DNA from 4 places in the Streptomyces sp. NEAU-W12 genome. Region 4 is predicted to be linked to each of the others. Evidence: riboswitches for the same ligand, from Rfam matches in the RefSeq annotation. Region 4 holds a riboswitch; each other region holds the start of a gene.
The links. A riboswitch is a leader RNA that binds a small molecule or an ion and turns the genes downstream of it on or off. The one in region 4 is predicted to bind cyclic di-AMP.
Positions count from the first base shown of each region.

Region 1 (4,203 bases), on a different contig from region 4:
GGCGGGCATGATGATCCGGCACGCGGGCGGGCCCAGGGGCGGTGTCGCCCGGTCGGTCAAGAAGATGCGCGGCTACCTGGCCGACCTGATCCACCGCAAGCGCGAGGCCCTGCCCGCCGAACCCGCCCCCGGCGAGGACCTCATCTCCGGCCTGATCCGCGCCTCCGACCACGGCGAGCACCTCACCGAGAACGAGGCCGCAGCCATGGCGTTCATCCTGCTGTTCGCCGGCTTCGAGACCACCGTCAACCTCATCGGCAACGGCACCTACGCCCTCCTCACCCACCCGGGGCAGCGCGAGCGCCTGCAGACGTCCCTCGCCGCCGGGGAGCGCGGGCTGCTGGAGACCGGGCTGGAGGAACTCCTGCGCTACGACGGGCCCGTGGAGCTGGCCACCTGGCGGTTCGCCACCGAGGCGCTCACCGTCGGCGGGCAGCACATCTCCGCCGGTGACCCGGTCCTCGTCGTCCTGGCCGCCGCGGACCGCGATCCGGAGCGGTTCGCCGACCCCGACGCGCTCGACCTCGCACGGCGCGACAACCAGCATCTGGGGTACGGCCACGGCATCCACTACTGCCTCGGCGCCCCGCTGGCCCGCCTGGAGGGCCAGACCGCGCTCGCCACGCTGCTGACCCGGCTGCCGGACCTCGAACTCGCGGCGGATCCGGCCGAACTGCGCTGGCGCGGCGGCCTCATCATGCGCGGACTGCGCACACTGCCGGTGAAATTCACCCCGCCCCCGATGTGATGTTGCGAACGGGGGCGACGCGCCCGGAAAGCATTCCGAAATGCCCCGGATGGTCTTTGGAAGGGCCCCGGAAAAGCCCTCGGCGTGACCGTCGGCCGCGGCTCAAGTGACCGTCAGGACCCCCTCGGACACGGTCCGTCGACCGTTGGTAGGACGTCCGTAAAGGTGACACCCACTCAATTCTGTGATCTTCGTGTGATCTGCGCGGCATGAACTTGTGACAGACGTTCGACTGCCTATACGTTCACCCATCAAGCGCGGCGTCCCGCTTTTCACACGCCATGGTTCGAAACGCCGTGCGAGCAACTGTTCTCCTGCGAAAGGTCTCCGCATGCTCTCCGGGAACGGTCGTCACCGTCGCCCCCGCCAGGCTCCGGCTCTCCTCGTCGCGGCCGGAGTGACCGGCTCGGCCATCGCGATCCCTCTCCTCGGGGCCGGCGCCGCCAGTGCCGCCGACGGCTCGACCTGGGACCGGGTGGCCGAGTGCGAGTCGGGCGGCTCTTGGAGCCAGAACTCCGGCAACGGCTACTACGGCGGCCTGCAGTTGACCCAGGAGGACTGGGAAGCCTACGGCGGCCTCGACTACGCGATCAGCGCCGACCAGGCCAGCCGCGGCCAGCAGATAGCCGTGGCCGAGAAGATTCTCGCCGACCGGGGTGTCGGCGTGTGGAGAGCCTGCGGGCTGCTGGGGGGCCTGGACCAGGACGCGCCCGCGCTCGACGTCGACACCGGCGTGGAGGGTGACGCGTCGGGTGCGTCCGGCTCCGAAAGATCCGCCACTCCGTCACCCTCCCCGTCCGCCGGCTCCTCGTCGGACGCGAAGGGTGCCGGGGGTGACGAGGACGACGAGGACGGCCAGGAGAAGGAGAAGGAGAAGGAAGCGGGAGCGGATGCCTCTCCCTCCCCCTCCGCGTCTCCTTCCACCCAGGGGGACGACTCGGGCAAGCCGGGGCAGAAGGCCGACGCTTCGGAATCGGCCGACGGTGAGGACTCCGGCAGCGGCCGTCACCGCGGCGCCAGTGCCGAGGAGGAGGCGCGTGAGGACCGTGATGCCGGATCCTCCGGGCGGCACGCGTCGCGCGGCGGTCTCGGCTTCGCGCGCGGCCTCGACAGCTCCTCCCCGTCGAGCGACTCCGGCTCGGGCTCCGCGAGCGGCTCCTCGGCCGCCTCCGACTCCCTTGCCCTCGGCGGCGGATGGCTCGCCCAGTACGGCGGGGGTGACGAGGCCGAGGGTGCCGCCACCCCGCATCTCACCCTTTTCGGTTAAGGGATCGCATTCTGGTTTGAGTCGGTTGAATTCTGACATTCCCGCAGCGGTGTCCGGTCGCTCGGGTGTCGGCCCTGCGCCGGTCGGGTGATGACGTCGCGCCGACCGGGTGACAGGTGGCCCGGAGTGCGAAAAAGCGCGCCGATGGCGGAAGTTGAGAGTCATGGTTCGCAACAAATGTCCGGTTTAAAGGTGATGAGAGATAGGTCTCAGAAGCCCTGATCGTCTTTGATAATCCGCTGCGAGCGTGTCTACGGTCGTGACCGCTCGTCATCACGGGCCCCGGCTGCCGCCACGCCGAATCCTGCCAGTGGCAGCACGGGAACAGTCGTCGCGTCATGCGCCGTAGGCAGGAGCGGGGGACCCAAGGTAGGCGCCGGATCCGGTGAAGTACGCCGGACACGGCTCGGGGTGAAGCCGCGTCCCGCAAGGGAACGCGGCCGGGCAACTCAACCGGCCCGAACCCGACAGCTCACCTCGTAGGCGTCGGTGAGGGGATCCAACCATGCTGTTTTCCAGCAAGGGCAAGCACCGTCGTCCGTCCAAGGCCACCCGTGCCATCGCCGTCGCCGGCGTCACCGGTGCCGCCGTCGCCGCCCCGCTGATGGCGGCCGGCAACGCCTCCGCCGCCACCGCCGCCGAGTGGGACACCGTCGCCCAGTGCGAGTCCGGTGGCAACTGGTCGATCAACACCGGCAACGGCTACTACGGCGGCCTGCAGTTCTCCGCCTCCACCTGGGCCGGCTACGGCGGCACGAAGTACGCCGCCACCGCCGACCAGGCCAGCAAGGCCCAGCAGATCGAGATCGCCGAGAAGGTCCTCGCGGGCCAGGGCAAGGGCGCCTGGCCGGTCTGCGGCAAGGGCCTGTCCGGCGCCGCCTACACCGGTGGCGGTTCCGCCGGGAGCCCGGGCAGCCAGAGCTCGGGCAGCCAGAACTCCGGCAGTCAGGGCAGCGGTCCCTCGCAGGGCTCCCAGCAGCAGGCGCCGGAGCAGCAGGCGCCGGAGCAGAGCACCGAGGCCGCTCCCGAGCGTTCCGCCGGGCAGAAGGCCTCCCGCTCCGACGAGCGTCCGGCCGCCAGGAAGACCGTCACCACCCCGACCGGCGAGAAGGTCAAGAAGGGCGACGGCGAGTACAAGGTCCTCAAGGGCGACACCCTCAGCTCGATCGCCTCGGAGAACGACGTCAAGGGCGGCTGGGGCAAGCTGTTCAAGCTGAACGACGACATCGTCGAGGACGCCGACCTCATCTACCCGGGCCAGCAGCTGCACCTGAAGTAGGACGTCGGCCGCGGGTCCGGGCCCCGGCCCCGCGGAGGTCCGCCCCGCCCCGGCGCGCGTCCCCCGTGCGCGCCGGGGCGGGGCTTTCCCGTGGTCGGAGCGGGCCTCCCGTTCCCGGGTTTCCCGGACACGTCTTTGTTTCGTTCGGAAACAATTTACTCTCGGTTCTGTCCGCGAAGCGGCCGGCCGGATGGCCGATCGCCCCGAGCCGGATAGGCTCGGGTCCGCAGGGCCCCGTGGCCCCGCTGAACCACGTCACATCCATGAAGGAGATGCTCGTGCCGTCCATCGACGTCGTCGTAGCCCGGGAAATCCTGGACTCCCGAGGCAACCCCACGGTCGAGGTCGAGGTCGGCCTCGACGACGGCAGCACGGGTCGTGCCGCCGTCCCGTCCGGCGCCTCCACCGGCGCCTTCGAGGCCATCGAACTCCGTGACGGAGACCCCGACCGCTACCAGGGCAAGGGCGTCGAGAAGGCGGTCCTGGCCGTCATCGAGCAGATCGGCCCGGAGCTCGTCGGCTACGACGCCACCGAGCAGCGCCTGATCGACCAGGCGATGTTCGACCTGGACGCCACCGACAACAAGGGCTCCCTCGGCGCCAACGCCATCCTCGGCGTCTCCCTGGCCGTCGCCCACGCCGCCTCCGAGGCCAGCGACCTGCCCCTGTTCCGCTACCTCGGCGGCCCCAACGCGCACCTGCTGCCGGTGCCGATGATGAACATCCTCAACGGCGGTTCGCACGCGGACTCCAACGTGGACATCCAGGAGTTCATGATCGCCCCGATCGGCGCGGAGTCCTTCTCCGAGGCCCTGCGCTGGGGCACCGAGGTCTACCACACGCTGAAGAAGGTGCTGAAGGGCCGCGGCCTGTCCACCGGCCTCGGCGACGAGGGCGGCTTCGCCCCGA
Region 1 is NZ_JAPJDM010000020.1:7,573-11,775, reverse strand. Features, by position in the region: gene ORI94_RS23990 (cytochrome P450 family protein) at 1-748, shown strand, start outside; gene ORI94_RS23985 (transglycosylase family protein) at 1,080-2,015, shown strand; cyclic di-AMP (ydaO/yuaA leader) riboswitch at 2,347-2,516, shown strand; gene ORI94_RS23980 (transglycosylase family protein) at 2,521-3,294, shown strand; gene eno (phosphopyruvate hydratase) at 3,573-4,203, shown strand, end outside.
Region 1: it holds a riboswitch for cyclic di-AMP, as region 4 does, so the genes downstream of both, ORI94_RS23980 (transglycosylase family protein) here and ORI94_RS08775 (M23 family metallopeptidase) in region 4, are expected to answer to the same signal.

Region 2 (4,203 bases), on a different contig from region 4:
TGCCGGGCGTCGTCGCCGAGGTCGGAGTCGAGCAGCTCGCACAGAGCGATGTCCTCGGCCAGCCCCAGCCGGGCCGCCCGCTCGCGCAGCCGCAGCACGGGCAGCGTCGGGATGCCCTCACGCAGGTCGGTGCCCGGGGTCTTTCCGGACTCGTGGGAGTCGGAGGCGATGTCCAGTACGTCGTCGGCGAGCTGGAAGGCGACACCGAGGCGCTCGCCGTACTGGGTCAGCACGTCCACGACCGCGTCGTCCGCGCCGGACATCATGGCACCGAACCGGCAGGCGACGGCGACCAGTGAGCCGGTCTTGCCGCCGAGGACGTCCAGGTAGTGGTCGACCGGGTCCCGGCCCTCCTGCGGCCCCGCGGTCTCCAGGATCTGGCCGGTGACCAGCCGCTCGAACGCCTGGGCCTGCACCCGTACGGCCTCCGGACCGAGGTCGGCCAGGATGTGCGACGCGCGCGCGAAGAGGAAGTCGCCGGTGAGGACCGCGACGGAGTTGCCCCAGCGGGTGTTGGCGCTGGGCACCCCGCGCCGCACGGTGGCGTCGTCCATCACGTCGTCGTGGTACAGCGTGGCCAGGTGGGTCAGCTCCACGACCACGGCGGACGGGACGACACCGGGCGCGTAGGGGTCGCCGAACTGGGCGGCGAGCGTCACGAGCAGCGGCCGGAAACGCTTGCCGCCGGCCCGCACCAGGTGCTGGGCGGCCTCGGTGATGAAGGGGACCTCACTCTTCGTGGCCTCGAGCAGCCCTTCCTCGACAGCCGTCATCCCGGCCTGGACATCGGCTTCCAGAGCCTGGTCCCGCACGCTCAGCCCGAACGGCCCGACGACGGTCACGAGGGGTCTCCTGTCTGCTGGTGTCCACTGGCGCTTAGACGTCTTGCCCAGTTTGTCGATAGGTCGCTGACATCACTCGAGTCAGCGTATCCGGTCATGTTTCGATCACCGCCAGCACCCGCGTTCCCCGGCCTCACCCGCGCACGCGTGGACGGCACCCCACGGCGCCCTCCGGTACCGGATCACCACCGGACCCTTTTCGGCCAGTAGGTAATACAGGATATTCGCCGCCTTTCGGGCATGGCGCCCCACCCTCGGGATACGGCCCGGCGCACGGCCGGGCGCCGGGCCCGCGCGCGGACCACCCCGCCCGCCCCGAAGTCTGATTTGCCGTAATCAACAAGAGATTTCCCTTTGGCGGCAAATGCGCCCACACGGTGCGGCCAGTGAAGTGAGTCACGCGCACCCCGCCACGCCCACACCTCGCTCCCACCGGCACTTCCCCTTGCCCGAAAGCGAGTTGACTCCCGGCATCCACAAAGGATCAAGTACCCCAAAACCCCCGGAACAAGATCAAGCGGAGCGATCCGTGACGGCCGTACTTGTTTCCGACAAGTGCACTCGCATACGTTCCCGGCTTGTCGGGCGGACGCCGAATCCTGCCGCCGCCCGCGCCACCCATCGACGAACTCACTCACGCACGGCAGGAGCGGGGGACCCAGGTAGGCCGCCGGACCGGTTCACACCCGGAACGGCTCGGGGTGAAGCCATGCCCGCAGGGGCACGGCCGGGCACTCTCCCGCCCGAACCCGACAGCTCACCTCGCAGGCGTAGGAGAGGAACACAGACATGACCGCATCCGGTCCGCCCCGCCACTCCCGCCTCGTCCGCTCCTTCGCCGTCGCCGGTGTCGCGGCGGTCGCCCTCCCGCTGTTCGGCGCCTCCACCGCCTCCGCCGCGCCCGCCGCGCCCGCCACCGCGACGGCCGCCCCTGCCGCTGCCGGCACCGTGACCGCGTACCCGGACAACCTCGACGGCTGGATCCGCGAGTCGCTGTCCGTCATGGCGCAGCACGGCATCCCCGGCAGCTACGACTCCATCCACCGCAACATCCTGCGCGAGTCGTCCGGCAACCCGCAGGCCATCAACCTGTGGGACTCCAACGCCATGGCCGGCACCCCGTCGAAGGGCCTGCTCCAGGTCATCGACCCGACCTTCCAGGCGTACCACGTGCCCGGCACGGCCTTCGACCCGTTCGACCCGGTCGCGAACATCACGGCGGCCTGCAACTACGCGGCGGACCGTTACGGCTCCATCGACAACGTCTTCGGCGCCTACTGAGACACCTGGGACATCCGATACGTCCGGGCCCGTAGGAACGCCGGAACACCGGAACGCCGGCGGCACCGGCCACACCGGCGGACGCCGAGGCCTACCGGGACACCCTCCCGGACCTGGGGCGGGGCAGCACGTGTTGGGGCACGCGCGGCTCCGCTCCGCCGAACAACCGCTCGAGGACGACGGCCACGCCGTCGTCCTCGTTCGACGTGGTGACCTCGTCGGCCACCGCCTTGAGCTCCGGGTGCGCGTTGGCCATGGCGACTCCGTGGGCCGCCCAGTCGAACATCGGGATGTCGTTGGGCATGTCGCCGAAGGCGACGGTCCGCTCGGGATCCAGCCCCAGGTGCTCGGCGGCCAGCGCAAGCCCCGTCGCCTTGGTGACACCGCACGGCTGGAGTTCCACGGTGCCCGGCCCCGACATCGTGACCGTGGCCAGCGAGCCGACCGCCGCACGGGCCGCCGCCGCCAACTCGTCGTCGTTCAGGTCGGGGTGGCGCAGCAGCACCTTGCTGATCGGCCGGGCCCACAGATCGTCCCGCCGTTCGACCCGCACGGCGGGCAGCGTCGGGTGCGGCATCAGATAGCCCGACTCGATCAGGGTGAGCCCGTCCGCCCCGTTCTGGTCGACCGCGGCGTGCAGCTCCCCCACCTCGGCCTCGATCTTGCCGAGCGCGGTCTCCGCCAGTTCCCGGTCCAGGGTGACCGACCACAGCAGCCGGTCCGTGCCGGCGTCGTACACCTGCGCGCCCTGTGCGCACACCGCGAGCCCCGTGGACCCCAGGTCGTCCAGGAGCGGCCGCACCCTGGGCGCCGGGCGCCCCGTCACCACGAGGTGCCGGACACCGGCCCGCGCCACCAGCGCCAGCGCGGCGAGGGAGCGGTCGGAGAGGGTGTCGTCGCCGCGCAGCAGCGTCCCGTCCAGGTCGGTGGCGATGAGCGAGCAATCGGTGGGTGCGGCCATGATCAGAGAATACGGACACCGCGCGCCCCCGGCTCACCACGCCCCGGGCACCCGTCCCGCGCACCGTCCTCGGCCTGTGCACCACCTGGCGGCAACATGCTCCGCCACCTACCGTCCTCGTGGTCCCGGGCGGTACCTTCCAGGTGTCCAGGGGGGACTTGATCGGGGGGTCAGGTGAACAGTGGACGCACACGTGTGCTGAGGCTCGACGAACTCGGCGAGGGGGAGCAGGAGCGATGGCGTGAGCTGCGCGCCGCCTCGAAGACACCGCGCAGCCCGTTCATGGAACCGGAGTTCGCCGCCGCCGTGTCCGGGGTGCGGCCGCAGGCCCGGGTCGCGGTGCTGTACGAGGGGGCGTCCGCCGAGCCGGCCGGCTTCCTGCCGTACGAGCGGGGCGCGTGGGGGCAGGGCCGGGCGATCGGGCTCGGGGTCTCGGACTGCCAGGGCGCCGTCCTGCGGCCGGGTCTCGTGCCGAAGACCGGTGAACTGCTGCGTGCCTGCTCGCTGTCGAGCTTCGCCTTCGACAACCTGGAGGCGGACCAGGCCCTGTTCGTCCCGCAGGCGGCCCGGGAGCACGCCACCTTCGTCATCGACGTGGAGAAGGGCTACGAGACCTACGAGTCCGTGCTGCGCGCCCAGTCGCCGAAGTTCCTGAAGACCACCCTGGCCAAGGAGCGCAGGCTCGGCCGCCAGGCCGGCCCCGTGCGGTTCGTGTTCGACGAACGCGAACCGGCCGCGCTGCGCACCCTCATCGGGTGGAAGTCGGCGCAGTACCGCAGGACCGGGCGTCGCGACCGGTTCGCGCAGGAGTGGATCACCCGGCTCGTGGGCCGCCTGGCCGGAACCCGGGCCGCGGAGTGCGCGGGCACGCTGTCCGTCCTGTACGCCGGGGACCGTCCCGTCGCCGCCCACTTCGGCCTGCGCTCGGCCTCCGTGCTGGCCTGCTGGTTCCCGGCGTACGACCCGGAGTTCGCGAAGTTCTCGCCGGGGCTCGTGCTGCATCTGCGGATGGCCGAGGCGGCGGCCGGCGAGGGCATCGGCCTGCTCGACATGGGACGCGGCCCGGCCGAGTACAAGGACGCGCTGAAAACGGGCGAACGCTCCGTCCACGAAGGCGAG
Region 2 is NZ_JAPJDM010000019.1:46,280-50,482, reverse strand. Features, by position in the region: gene ORI94_RS23230 (polyprenyl synthetase family protein) at 1-842, opposite strand, end outside; cyclic di-AMP (ydaO/yuaA leader) riboswitch at 1,464-1,626, shown strand; gene ORI94_RS23225 (transglycosylase SLT domain-containing protein) at 1,632-2,123, shown strand; gene ORI94_RS23220 (HAD family hydrolase) at 2,215-3,084, opposite strand; gene ORI94_RS23215 (GNAT family N-acetyltransferase) at 3,280-4,203, shown strand, end outside.
Region 2: it holds a riboswitch for cyclic di-AMP, as region 4 does, so the genes downstream of both, ORI94_RS23225 (transglycosylase SLT domain-containing protein) here and ORI94_RS08775 (M23 family metallopeptidase) in region 4, are expected to answer to the same signal.

Region 3 (4,203 bases), on a different contig from region 4:
CCCGGCACGCGCACGCCCGCCGCGCGGAGATCTCCCTGTGCCGCACCCCCTCCGGAGTGGAGCTGCGCGTCCGGGACGACGGCCGGGGCATCGGTGTGGCGTCCGAGGGCGCCGGCATGCTCGGGATGCGCGAGCGGGCCCTGCTCGTCGGCGCCGACCTCGATGTGGGCCCGGCCGCCGGAGGCGGGGCCCTCGTGCGCCGCGCCGTCCCCGCTCCGGGGCGGGGGCCCGTGCCCGTGCGGACCCCTCCGTCCCTGACCGCCCTCCCCGACCGGAAAACCCGGACATGACCGACCCCGGCTTCCCCCCCCCGCACCCCGTCCGGCACACCCGCCGGCGCCGGGACCGGGACCCCGGCCGGTGCCGGGAGCGACGGCGCGCCGACACGCATCCTCCTCGCCGGCGACCACGACACCACCCAAACGAGGGGGGCGGAGGACACCCACGAGGTGGGGGAAGGGCCTTCGTCACGGGCCGGCCGCCGGGTGTGGCGGGGCCGCCGGGTGTGGCGGGGACACCGCCGTTTCCACGCCGCACGGTTCCGCGCCACGTGGCGGTGGCACACCGCACGGCTTCCCCTCCGCGCGGGAGCGCACCGGGTGCAAGACTCTCTTCACCCGGTCCGGTCCGGCCCTGCCCTGTCCCGCCCTGTCCCGTCCGCCGTCCCCGTCAGGAGCGCCGTCGATGCCCCACCCGTACGTCCTGCTGTCCGCCGCCGTCTCGCTCGACGGGTATCTCGACGACACCGGCCCCGAGCGGCTGCTGCTGTCCGGCCCGGAGGACTTCGACCGGGTCGACGAGGTACGGGCGTCGGTGGACGCGATCCTGGTCGGCGCCGGCACGATCCGGGCCGACAACCCCCGGCTGCTGGTCAACGCGCCCGAGCGGCGTGCCGCCCGGGTCGCCGAAGGCCGGCCCGCCTACCCGCTGAAGGTCACCGTCAGCGGCTCGGGCGACCTGGACCCGGAGGCGCGGTTCTGGCACACCGGTGGCGCGAAGGTCCTCTACACGACCGGCAGGGGCGCCGAACGCGCCCGCGCCCACGGTCTCGCCGCCGACATCGTGCCCCTCGGCGCCGAGCTCGACTGGCGCCGCCTCCTGACACACCTGTACGACGCGTACGGCGTCCGGCGGCTCATGGTCGAGGGCGGCGGCCTGATCCACACCCAGCTCCTCACCCAGGGCCTCGCCGACGAGCTCCAACTGGTCCTCGCCCCGCTCTTCGTCGGTGACCCGGACGCCGCCCGTCTCTTCGGCCCCGGCACCTACCAGGGCGGCCGGCTGCGGCTGCTGGAGACCCGCCCGGTCGGCGACGTCGTCCTCATGCGCTACGAACCCACCGCTCCCGGCGCCGGTCCGCTCCCTGTCGCCGCCGACCACCACTGGCTGGCCCTCGCCTGCGAACTGGCGAAGCGGTGCCCGCCCTCGGAGACGGCGTTCAGTGTGGGCGCGGTGGTCGTCGCCGCCGACGGCACCGAGCTGGCGCGGGGCCACTCCCGCGAGGGCGGTGATCCGGTGGTGCATGCCGAGGAGGCCGCCCTCGCCAGGACCGACCCCGCGGACCCGCGGCTCGCGACCGCCACCGTGTACTCCAGTCTGGAACCCTGTGCCCGCCGCGCCTCCCGTCCGGTGCCCTGCGCCCGGCTGGTCCTGGACGCGGGAGTACGGCGGGTGGTCACCGCGTGGCGGGAGCCGGACACCTTCGTGGCGGGCGCCGACGGCAGCGGAGTACTGGCGGCGGGGGGCGCCCTGGTCGTCGTCCTGCCGGAGCACGAGGAGGCCGCCGAGGCGCCGAACGGCCATCTGATCGGCCGGTGACGCGAGGGCGGCGGCAACGCGTGTGCGGAGTGTCCCGCGGATGCCGTATGCTGGTGAACACAACGACGCGGGGTGGAGCAGCTCGGTAGCTCGCTGGGCTCATAACCCAGAGGTCGCAGGTTCAAATCCTGTCCCCGCTACTGAAGGCCGAGGGCCGGAATCCGAAAGGGTTCCGGCCCTCGGCCGTTTCCGTCCGCCCCGTTTCGAGAGTGCGTCCCAGGGCCCTTGCGCACAGATGTCACGCCAGGTGATCGAGTCGCCCCGCTGCGCATAACAATTGACGTACCGTCAGCTCGGGTGTGACGAGAGCGGTGAAGCCAACTCGCCCGGTTTTGACCGGCGCTGGCGCTTAAGTCCGTGCGGAAATCGTTAACGATCAAGAGGAACGGCTTGGAATACGGTCCTCGCGTCTATTAACGTTCGATAACGCAGCGCGGTCGTCCCAGCCGGCACACGAGTCGGCTCCGTGCGCACGCGCCGAATCCCGCAAGGGAACCGGGGAACCAACATCTTGGGGTGAATCGCGCGGATGCACCCGTGGAGACACGGGCGGTATACGCGCGTAGGAGACCTTCCTGCTCCGAACCCGTCAGCTAACCCGGTAGGCGAGAAGGAAGGAAAGGAGTGCGCCCCACGTGGCGTCCAACCGGCCTGCCCCCGAGGCCCCCTTCATGCCGAGCCAGCACGAGAGCGACACCTTCGGCTACGGCGGCATCCGCACCGACGAGGGCCCCTTCGAGGAGTGGAACCCCACCGCGGAGTCCGTTCGCCCCGTGCGCGGCCGTCATCGTGTCGGCAAGCAGCGCGGCGGAGGCCTCGCCCGTAGCTCCACCGTCCTGGGCGTCGGTGTCATAGCCGCTGTCGCCGGTGGCGGCATGGCCAGCGCCCAGACCGGCAAGCCGCCGGTCTCCATCTCCGTGCCGGACCTTCCCTCTGTTGGTTCCCTCATCTCCGACGAGGAAACCCCCCAGGGCTCCGCCACCCCGCTCAGCAGCATCGGCACGGTCGCCGACGAGGCCGAGCAGGGCAGCACCTCCGACGCCGGCGAGGTGCTGCGCGCCCGGATCATGGCGCAGGTCGAGCAGCAGCAGAGCCAGGCCGAGGAGCAGGCCGCCGCCGAAGCCGCCGCGAAGGCGGAGAAGGAGGCCGAGGAGCAGGCCGCCGCCGCGAAGAAGGAGGCCGAGGAGAAGGCCGCCGCGGCGAAGAAGAAGGCGGAGGAGGAGGCCGAGAAGAAGGCCGAGGCCGAGCGTCTCGCCGAACTGGCCAGGCAGTACGCGCTGCCCACCTCCTCGTACACCATCTCCTCGACCTTCGGTCAGGCCGGCGCCTACTGGTCCTCCGGCCAGCACACGGGCCTGGACTTCGCCGCCCCCACGGGCACGCTGATCAAGGCGGTCCACACCGGCACGATCACCTCCGCCGGCTGGGACGGCTCGTACGGCTACAAGACCGTGCTGACCCTCGACGACGGCACCGAGATCTGGTACGCCCACCAGTCCTCCATCAGCGTCAGCGTCGGCCAGCAGGTCAACACCGGCGATGTGATCGGCCGCGTCGGCTCCACCGGCAACTCCACCGGCGCCCACCTCCACCTGGAGGTGCACCCGGCCGGTTCCGCCTCGGGCATCGACCCGATGGCCTGGATGCAGTCGAAGGGCCTCACCGTCTGAGCCCCCGGCCCCGGCCGGCCTCCGCATCCTGCGCCCCGCACAGCCACAGCCCCGGCAGTCCTGACGACGCCCCCCGACGTCAGGACTGCCGGTCCGGCGTTTCCGGGGCGGTGTCAGGGGCGGTACGGGTGCGCGTACGGGTTCGGCCCGGGCGCCGGGCGACCGGGGTCCACGGCGCCGTACGGGCCGTACACGCGGTGCCCCCCGTACGCCTCGGGCACGCCGTACGGACCGTGCGCCGGCCGGGGCGGGGCGGGCGGTGCGACGGCTCGGGCCGCGTGCTCCAGGGCCGGGCGGGCCGTGTCGCGGCGGTGCCACATCTCGCGCAGCAGTTCGTGCTCCCGTACGACGAAGTCCGCACCCGCGCGGCCGCGGCGCCCCCGGTGGCGCAGGAACGCCAGCGACGTCGCGTACGCCCCGTACTGGGCCACAGCGCGGGCAGCGGTCCGGCCGCCGTGCCGGTGCGCGTACCGCCGGGCGATGCGCCGGGCCCGCATCGAGCCGAGCGCGTAGGGCTGGGCCGGGGTCAGCCAGCCGGCCCTGACGTACGCGGGCAGCTCCTCCCGTACGGTCCGCAGCTCGCGCTGCCGGGTCCACACCACCAGCCAGGTCAGCAGGCCGAACGACGGCACCATGAACGCCGCGTACACGGCGAAGAAGCCGTACTCCCCGAGGGTCGAGGAGGCGTTCCACAGGGCGTGCATGCCCATCGCGA
Region 3 is NZ_JAPJDM010000001.1:17,318-21,520, reverse strand. Features, by position in the region: gene ORI94_RS00080 (sensor histidine kinase) at 1-290, shown strand, start outside; gene ORI94_RS00075 (dihydrofolate reductase family protein) at 685-1,818, shown strand; tRNA gene ORI94_RS00070 (tRNA-Met) at 1,885-1,958, shown strand; cyclic di-AMP (ydaO/yuaA leader) riboswitch at 2,284-2,441, shown strand; gene ORI94_RS00065 (M23 family metallopeptidase) at 2,454-3,488, shown strand; gene ORI94_RS00060 (PrsW family intramembrane metalloprotease) at 3,602-4,203, opposite strand, start outside.
Region 3: it holds a riboswitch for cyclic di-AMP, as region 4 does, so the genes downstream of both, ORI94_RS00065 (M23 family metallopeptidase) here and ORI94_RS08775 (M23 family metallopeptidase) in region 4, are expected to answer to the same signal.

Region 4 (4,203 bases):
CGACGGTGATGGGGCGGATACGCGCGGTGCCGCCGTCCCGCAGCACCACGTCGGCCTCCCAGTGGGCGGGGTACTCATGCCGGTCCGACGAGATCTGCATGGGCCCCAGAGTACGGCTCGCGTACGGCAACGGCGCGAGGCAGTCTGTGGGGGCACGCACCGGACCGGGGCCGCGGTCCGGTGCCGCCGGGGAGCGGGGGCGAGTGCCCCTCCCCGGCTTGCTTCACGATATGGAAAACTGGTCTAGACAACCTGAACTTCGAAGGGCAGCAACACATGGCTGAGCGCCGCGTCAACGTCGGCTGGGCCGAGGGCCTCCATGCCCGTCCCGCCTCCATCTTCGTCCGATCCGCCACGGCCACAGGCGTCCCGGTGACGATCGCCAAGGCCGGCGGCAACCCCGTCAACGCGGCCTCCATGCTGGCCGTTCTGGGCCTGGGCGCCCAGGGGGGCGAGGAGATCGTCCTCGCCTCCGACGCCGAGGGGGCCGACGCCGCCCTCGACCGGCTGGCGAAGCTGGTCTCCGAAGGCCTCGAGGAACTCCCCGAGACCGTGTGAGACGCCCGGAAAAAACGGAGCCGCGGCACCCCTTGCGGGGGTCGCGGCGCCCTTTTTTCAGGGGGCGCGTTTTACCAGCCCCCCGGCTCATCCGGCCGCCACTCCCCCGCACACAATCAGGCGTTCACGGAAAACGGCAGGCGGATTTCACTTCCACCGAATTTCCTTCTCTTGTATACGGTCTCCGTGTTAATGCCGGAGGCTCGGTGTGTTTACGGGATGTTGCGAGTTCCTCACACGCTCGGCACGGGCCGCCCGGTCCGCGCGCCCGGCCCCCGCGGTGAAGCGCGGGCGGTGGGCGGCGGTGGCCCGCTCGGTGTGCAGCGCCATGACCGCACGCGCGCGCTCGCCGTCGCCGCGCACCACGGCGTCGACGATCGCGCCGTGCTCCGCCCAGCACTCCACGGGGTCCCTCGCCCCCCGCACCTCGTACATCCAGCCGATCTTGTGCCGGAGCCGGATCAGCGTCGACGTCAGCGCCGGACTGCCGGACGCCTGGGCGAGCGTCTCGTGGAACCAGCCGCCCAGGGAGCGCAGGTCGTCGCTGTGACCCTGCCGGGCCCGCTCCTGGCCCAGCCGGACCAGACCGCGCAGCACCTTCAGATGGGCCTCGGTGCGGCGCTGCGCGGCACGCAGGGCGCCGAGCGGCTCCAGCAGCAGCCGCATCTCCAGCAGGTCGGCGGCCTCCTGCTCGGTGGGTTCCGCCACGCACGCGCCCGCGTGCCGCCGGGTGACCACGAAGCCCTCGGCCTCCAGGGTGCGCAGGGCCTCCCGGACGGGGACGCGCGAGACACCGTAGCGGCGGGCGAGGAGTTCCTCGGTCAGCCGGCCGCCACGCTCGTAGACACCCGAGACGATGTCGTCCCGGATCGCCGTGCACACCGAGTGCGCCGGAATACGCATGACCGACCTCCGAATTGATCCCCGCACAACGTCAACGGGTGACACCTGTTCCGTGACTCTATTGCAACGCGCGAGGATTTCCGACGGCGGGCCGGAAATCATGTTCGTTTTTTGGACAACGGTCCGCCGGAAACACCGAAAGCCCCGACTCGGAGAGCCGAGTCGGGGCCATTCCGCGAAAGCGGACACCTGGGGCGTCAGGGGACCACACGGACGTCGAGGTGCGCACGGCGGCCGGGGAACGCGTCCCCGGTCAGACGTTCGCTCCGTGCGCGCGGAGGTACGCGACGGGGTCGATGTCGGAGCCGTACCCGGCGGTGGTGCGGGCCTCGAAGTGCAGATGCGCGCCGGTGACGTTGCCGGTGGCGCCGGAGACGCCGATCTGCTGGCCCGGGGTGACCTGCTGGCCCACCGAGACGCCGACGGACGACAGGTGGCCGTACTGGGTGTACGTGCCGTCGTGCATCTTGATCACGACCTGGTTGCCGTAGGCGCCGCCCCAGCCGGCCTCGACGACGGTACCCATGCCGACCGAGAGCACGGGGGTGCCGCTCGCGGCGTGGAAGTCGACACCGGTGTGGGTGCCGGAGGACCAGACGGCACCGCCGGACAGATAGCCGGTCGAGACGTACGAGCCCGCGATCGGGGACACGAAGGTGTTGAGGCGCTTGCGCTCGGCCTCACGCGCGGCGCGTTCCTCGGCCTCGCGGGCCTTGACGGCCTCCTCGGCCGCCTTCTCCCGGGCGGCCTCCTCGGCGGCTTCGCGTGCGGCGGCCTGGGCCGCCTCGCGTGCGGCCTCGTGCTGGGCGGAGGCCTGGGCGTCGACCCGGGCGGCGGCCTCGTCGCCCATGGTGACCACGGGGGTCAGGCCGGTCTGCCCCGCGGCGGGTTCGGCGGCGAGCGCCGGAGCGGAGAGGGAGCCGATGACACCGGTGGTGGTGAGAGCCGCGGCGCCCGCCGCCCTGGCGGTGCCGCGGTGCACGCGGCTGGGACGGCGGTGCTTTCCGGTGGCGCGGGTGAACGCCATGTACAGGGTGGTCCTTTCCTTCCTTCTCGCCTACCGGGTTAGCTGACGGGTTCGGAGCAGGAAGGTCTCCTACGGACCCCCTCGCGACACGCGCGGGCGTCCGATTCACCCCAGGGACTGCTGACGGGTCCCCGGCTCCCCTGGCTCGCGCCGTACGGGGACTCGGCGATGACTGTCCGGTGCCGCGGGTGCGGCGCACTGCCCGACGAACAGACCGCCTGACGCTAAACGGGACGGCTTTCCCTCCCCAAACGGATCCCGGATTTTGTAGCGCATCCCACAGGGCAGACAGGTATCTCCCGGACCAATCAGGACACCAGGGGGCCCTGGTGGCGTTCTCGTCACCAGGGCCCCGCCCGCGTGCGTGTCCGGCGTGCGGCCAAACGGCCGCCGACGGCCCGTCTACTCGGCGGACACCACCGTGACTTCGCCGATGCCGAGCGCCTCGACGGGCTCCTTGATCTGCGCCGCGTCACCGACCAGGACGGTCACCAGGCGGTCCACCGGGAAGGCGTTCACCACCGCCGCGGTCGCCTCCACCGTGCCGGTGGCGGCGAGCCGCCGGTACAGCTCGGCCTGGTAGTCGTCGGGCAGGTGCTGCTCCACCTGATCGGCGAGGGTGCCGGCGACGGCCGCGGCGGTCTCGTACTTGAGCGGTGCCACGCCCACCAGGTTCTGCACGGCGACGTCGCGTTCGGCGTCGGTGAGGCCTTCCGCGGCGAGGGTGCGCAGCACCGTCCACAGGTCCTGCAGGGCGGGTCCGGTGTTCGGGGTGTCGACGGAGCCGCTGATGGCGAGCAGCGACGCGCCGGTGCCGTCCGGGGCGGACCTGAGGACCTGGCCGAACGACCGCACACCGTAGGTGTAGCCCTTCTCCTCGCGCAGGACGCGGTCCAGGCGGGAGGTGAGGGTGCCGCCGAGGCAGTAGGTGCCGAGCACCTGCGCGGGCCACACGCGGTCGTGCCGGTCCGCGCCGACGCGGCCGATGAGCAGCTGCGTCTGTACGGCGCCGGGGCGGTCCACGATCACGACGCGGCCCGTGTCGTCGGCGGTGACCGGCGCGACGGGCCGCGGCTGGGCGGCCGGTCCGGTCCAGGCTCCGAGGGTGTCGCCGAGCAACTCGTCCAGGTCGGTGCCGGTGAGGTCGCCGACGACCACCGCGGTGGCGGTGGCGGGGCGGACGTGCCTCTCGTAGAAGGCGCGTACGGCCGTCGAGTCGATGCCGGCGACCGTCTCCTCGGTGCCCTGGCGCGGGCGGGACATGCGCGACGTCGCCGGGAACAGCTCCTTGGAGAGTTCCTTGGCGGCGCGGCGGGACGGGTTGGCCAGCTCGTGCGGGATCTCGTCGAGGCGGTTGCGGACGAGACGCTCGATCTCGCCGTCGGCGAACGCGGGCGCCCTGAGGGCGTCGGCGAGCAGTCCGAGTCCCTTGGCGAGCCGGGAGGCCGGCACCTCGAGGCTCAGGCGGACGCCGGGGTGGTCGGCGTAGGCGTCCAGGGTCGCGCCGCAGCGCTCCAGTTCGGCGGCGAACTCCTCGGCGGAGTGCTTGTCGGTGCCCTCGGAGAACGCCCGCGCGGTGATGGTGGCGACGCCGTCGAGGCCGGCCGGCTCGGCCTCCAGGGGCGCGTCGAGGAGTACCTCGACAGCGACGATCTGCTGGCCGGGGCGGTGGCAGCGCAGCACCGTCAGACCGTTGCCGAGGGTGGTGCGCTCGG
Region 4 is NZ_JAPJDM010000005.1:234,121-238,323, forward strand. Features, by position in the region: gene ORI94_RS08760 (bifunctional GNAT family N-acetyltransferase/acetate--CoA ligase family protein) at 1-100, opposite strand, end outside; gene ORI94_RS08765 (HPr family phosphocarrier protein) at 277-558, shown strand; gene ORI94_RS08770 (GntR family transcriptional regulator) at 748-1,461, opposite strand; gene ORI94_RS08775 (M23 family metallopeptidase) at 1,715-2,488, opposite strand; cyclic di-AMP (ydaO/yuaA leader) riboswitch at 2,502-2,666, opposite strand; gene ORI94_RS08780 (M16 family metallopeptidase) at 2,891-4,203, opposite strand, start outside.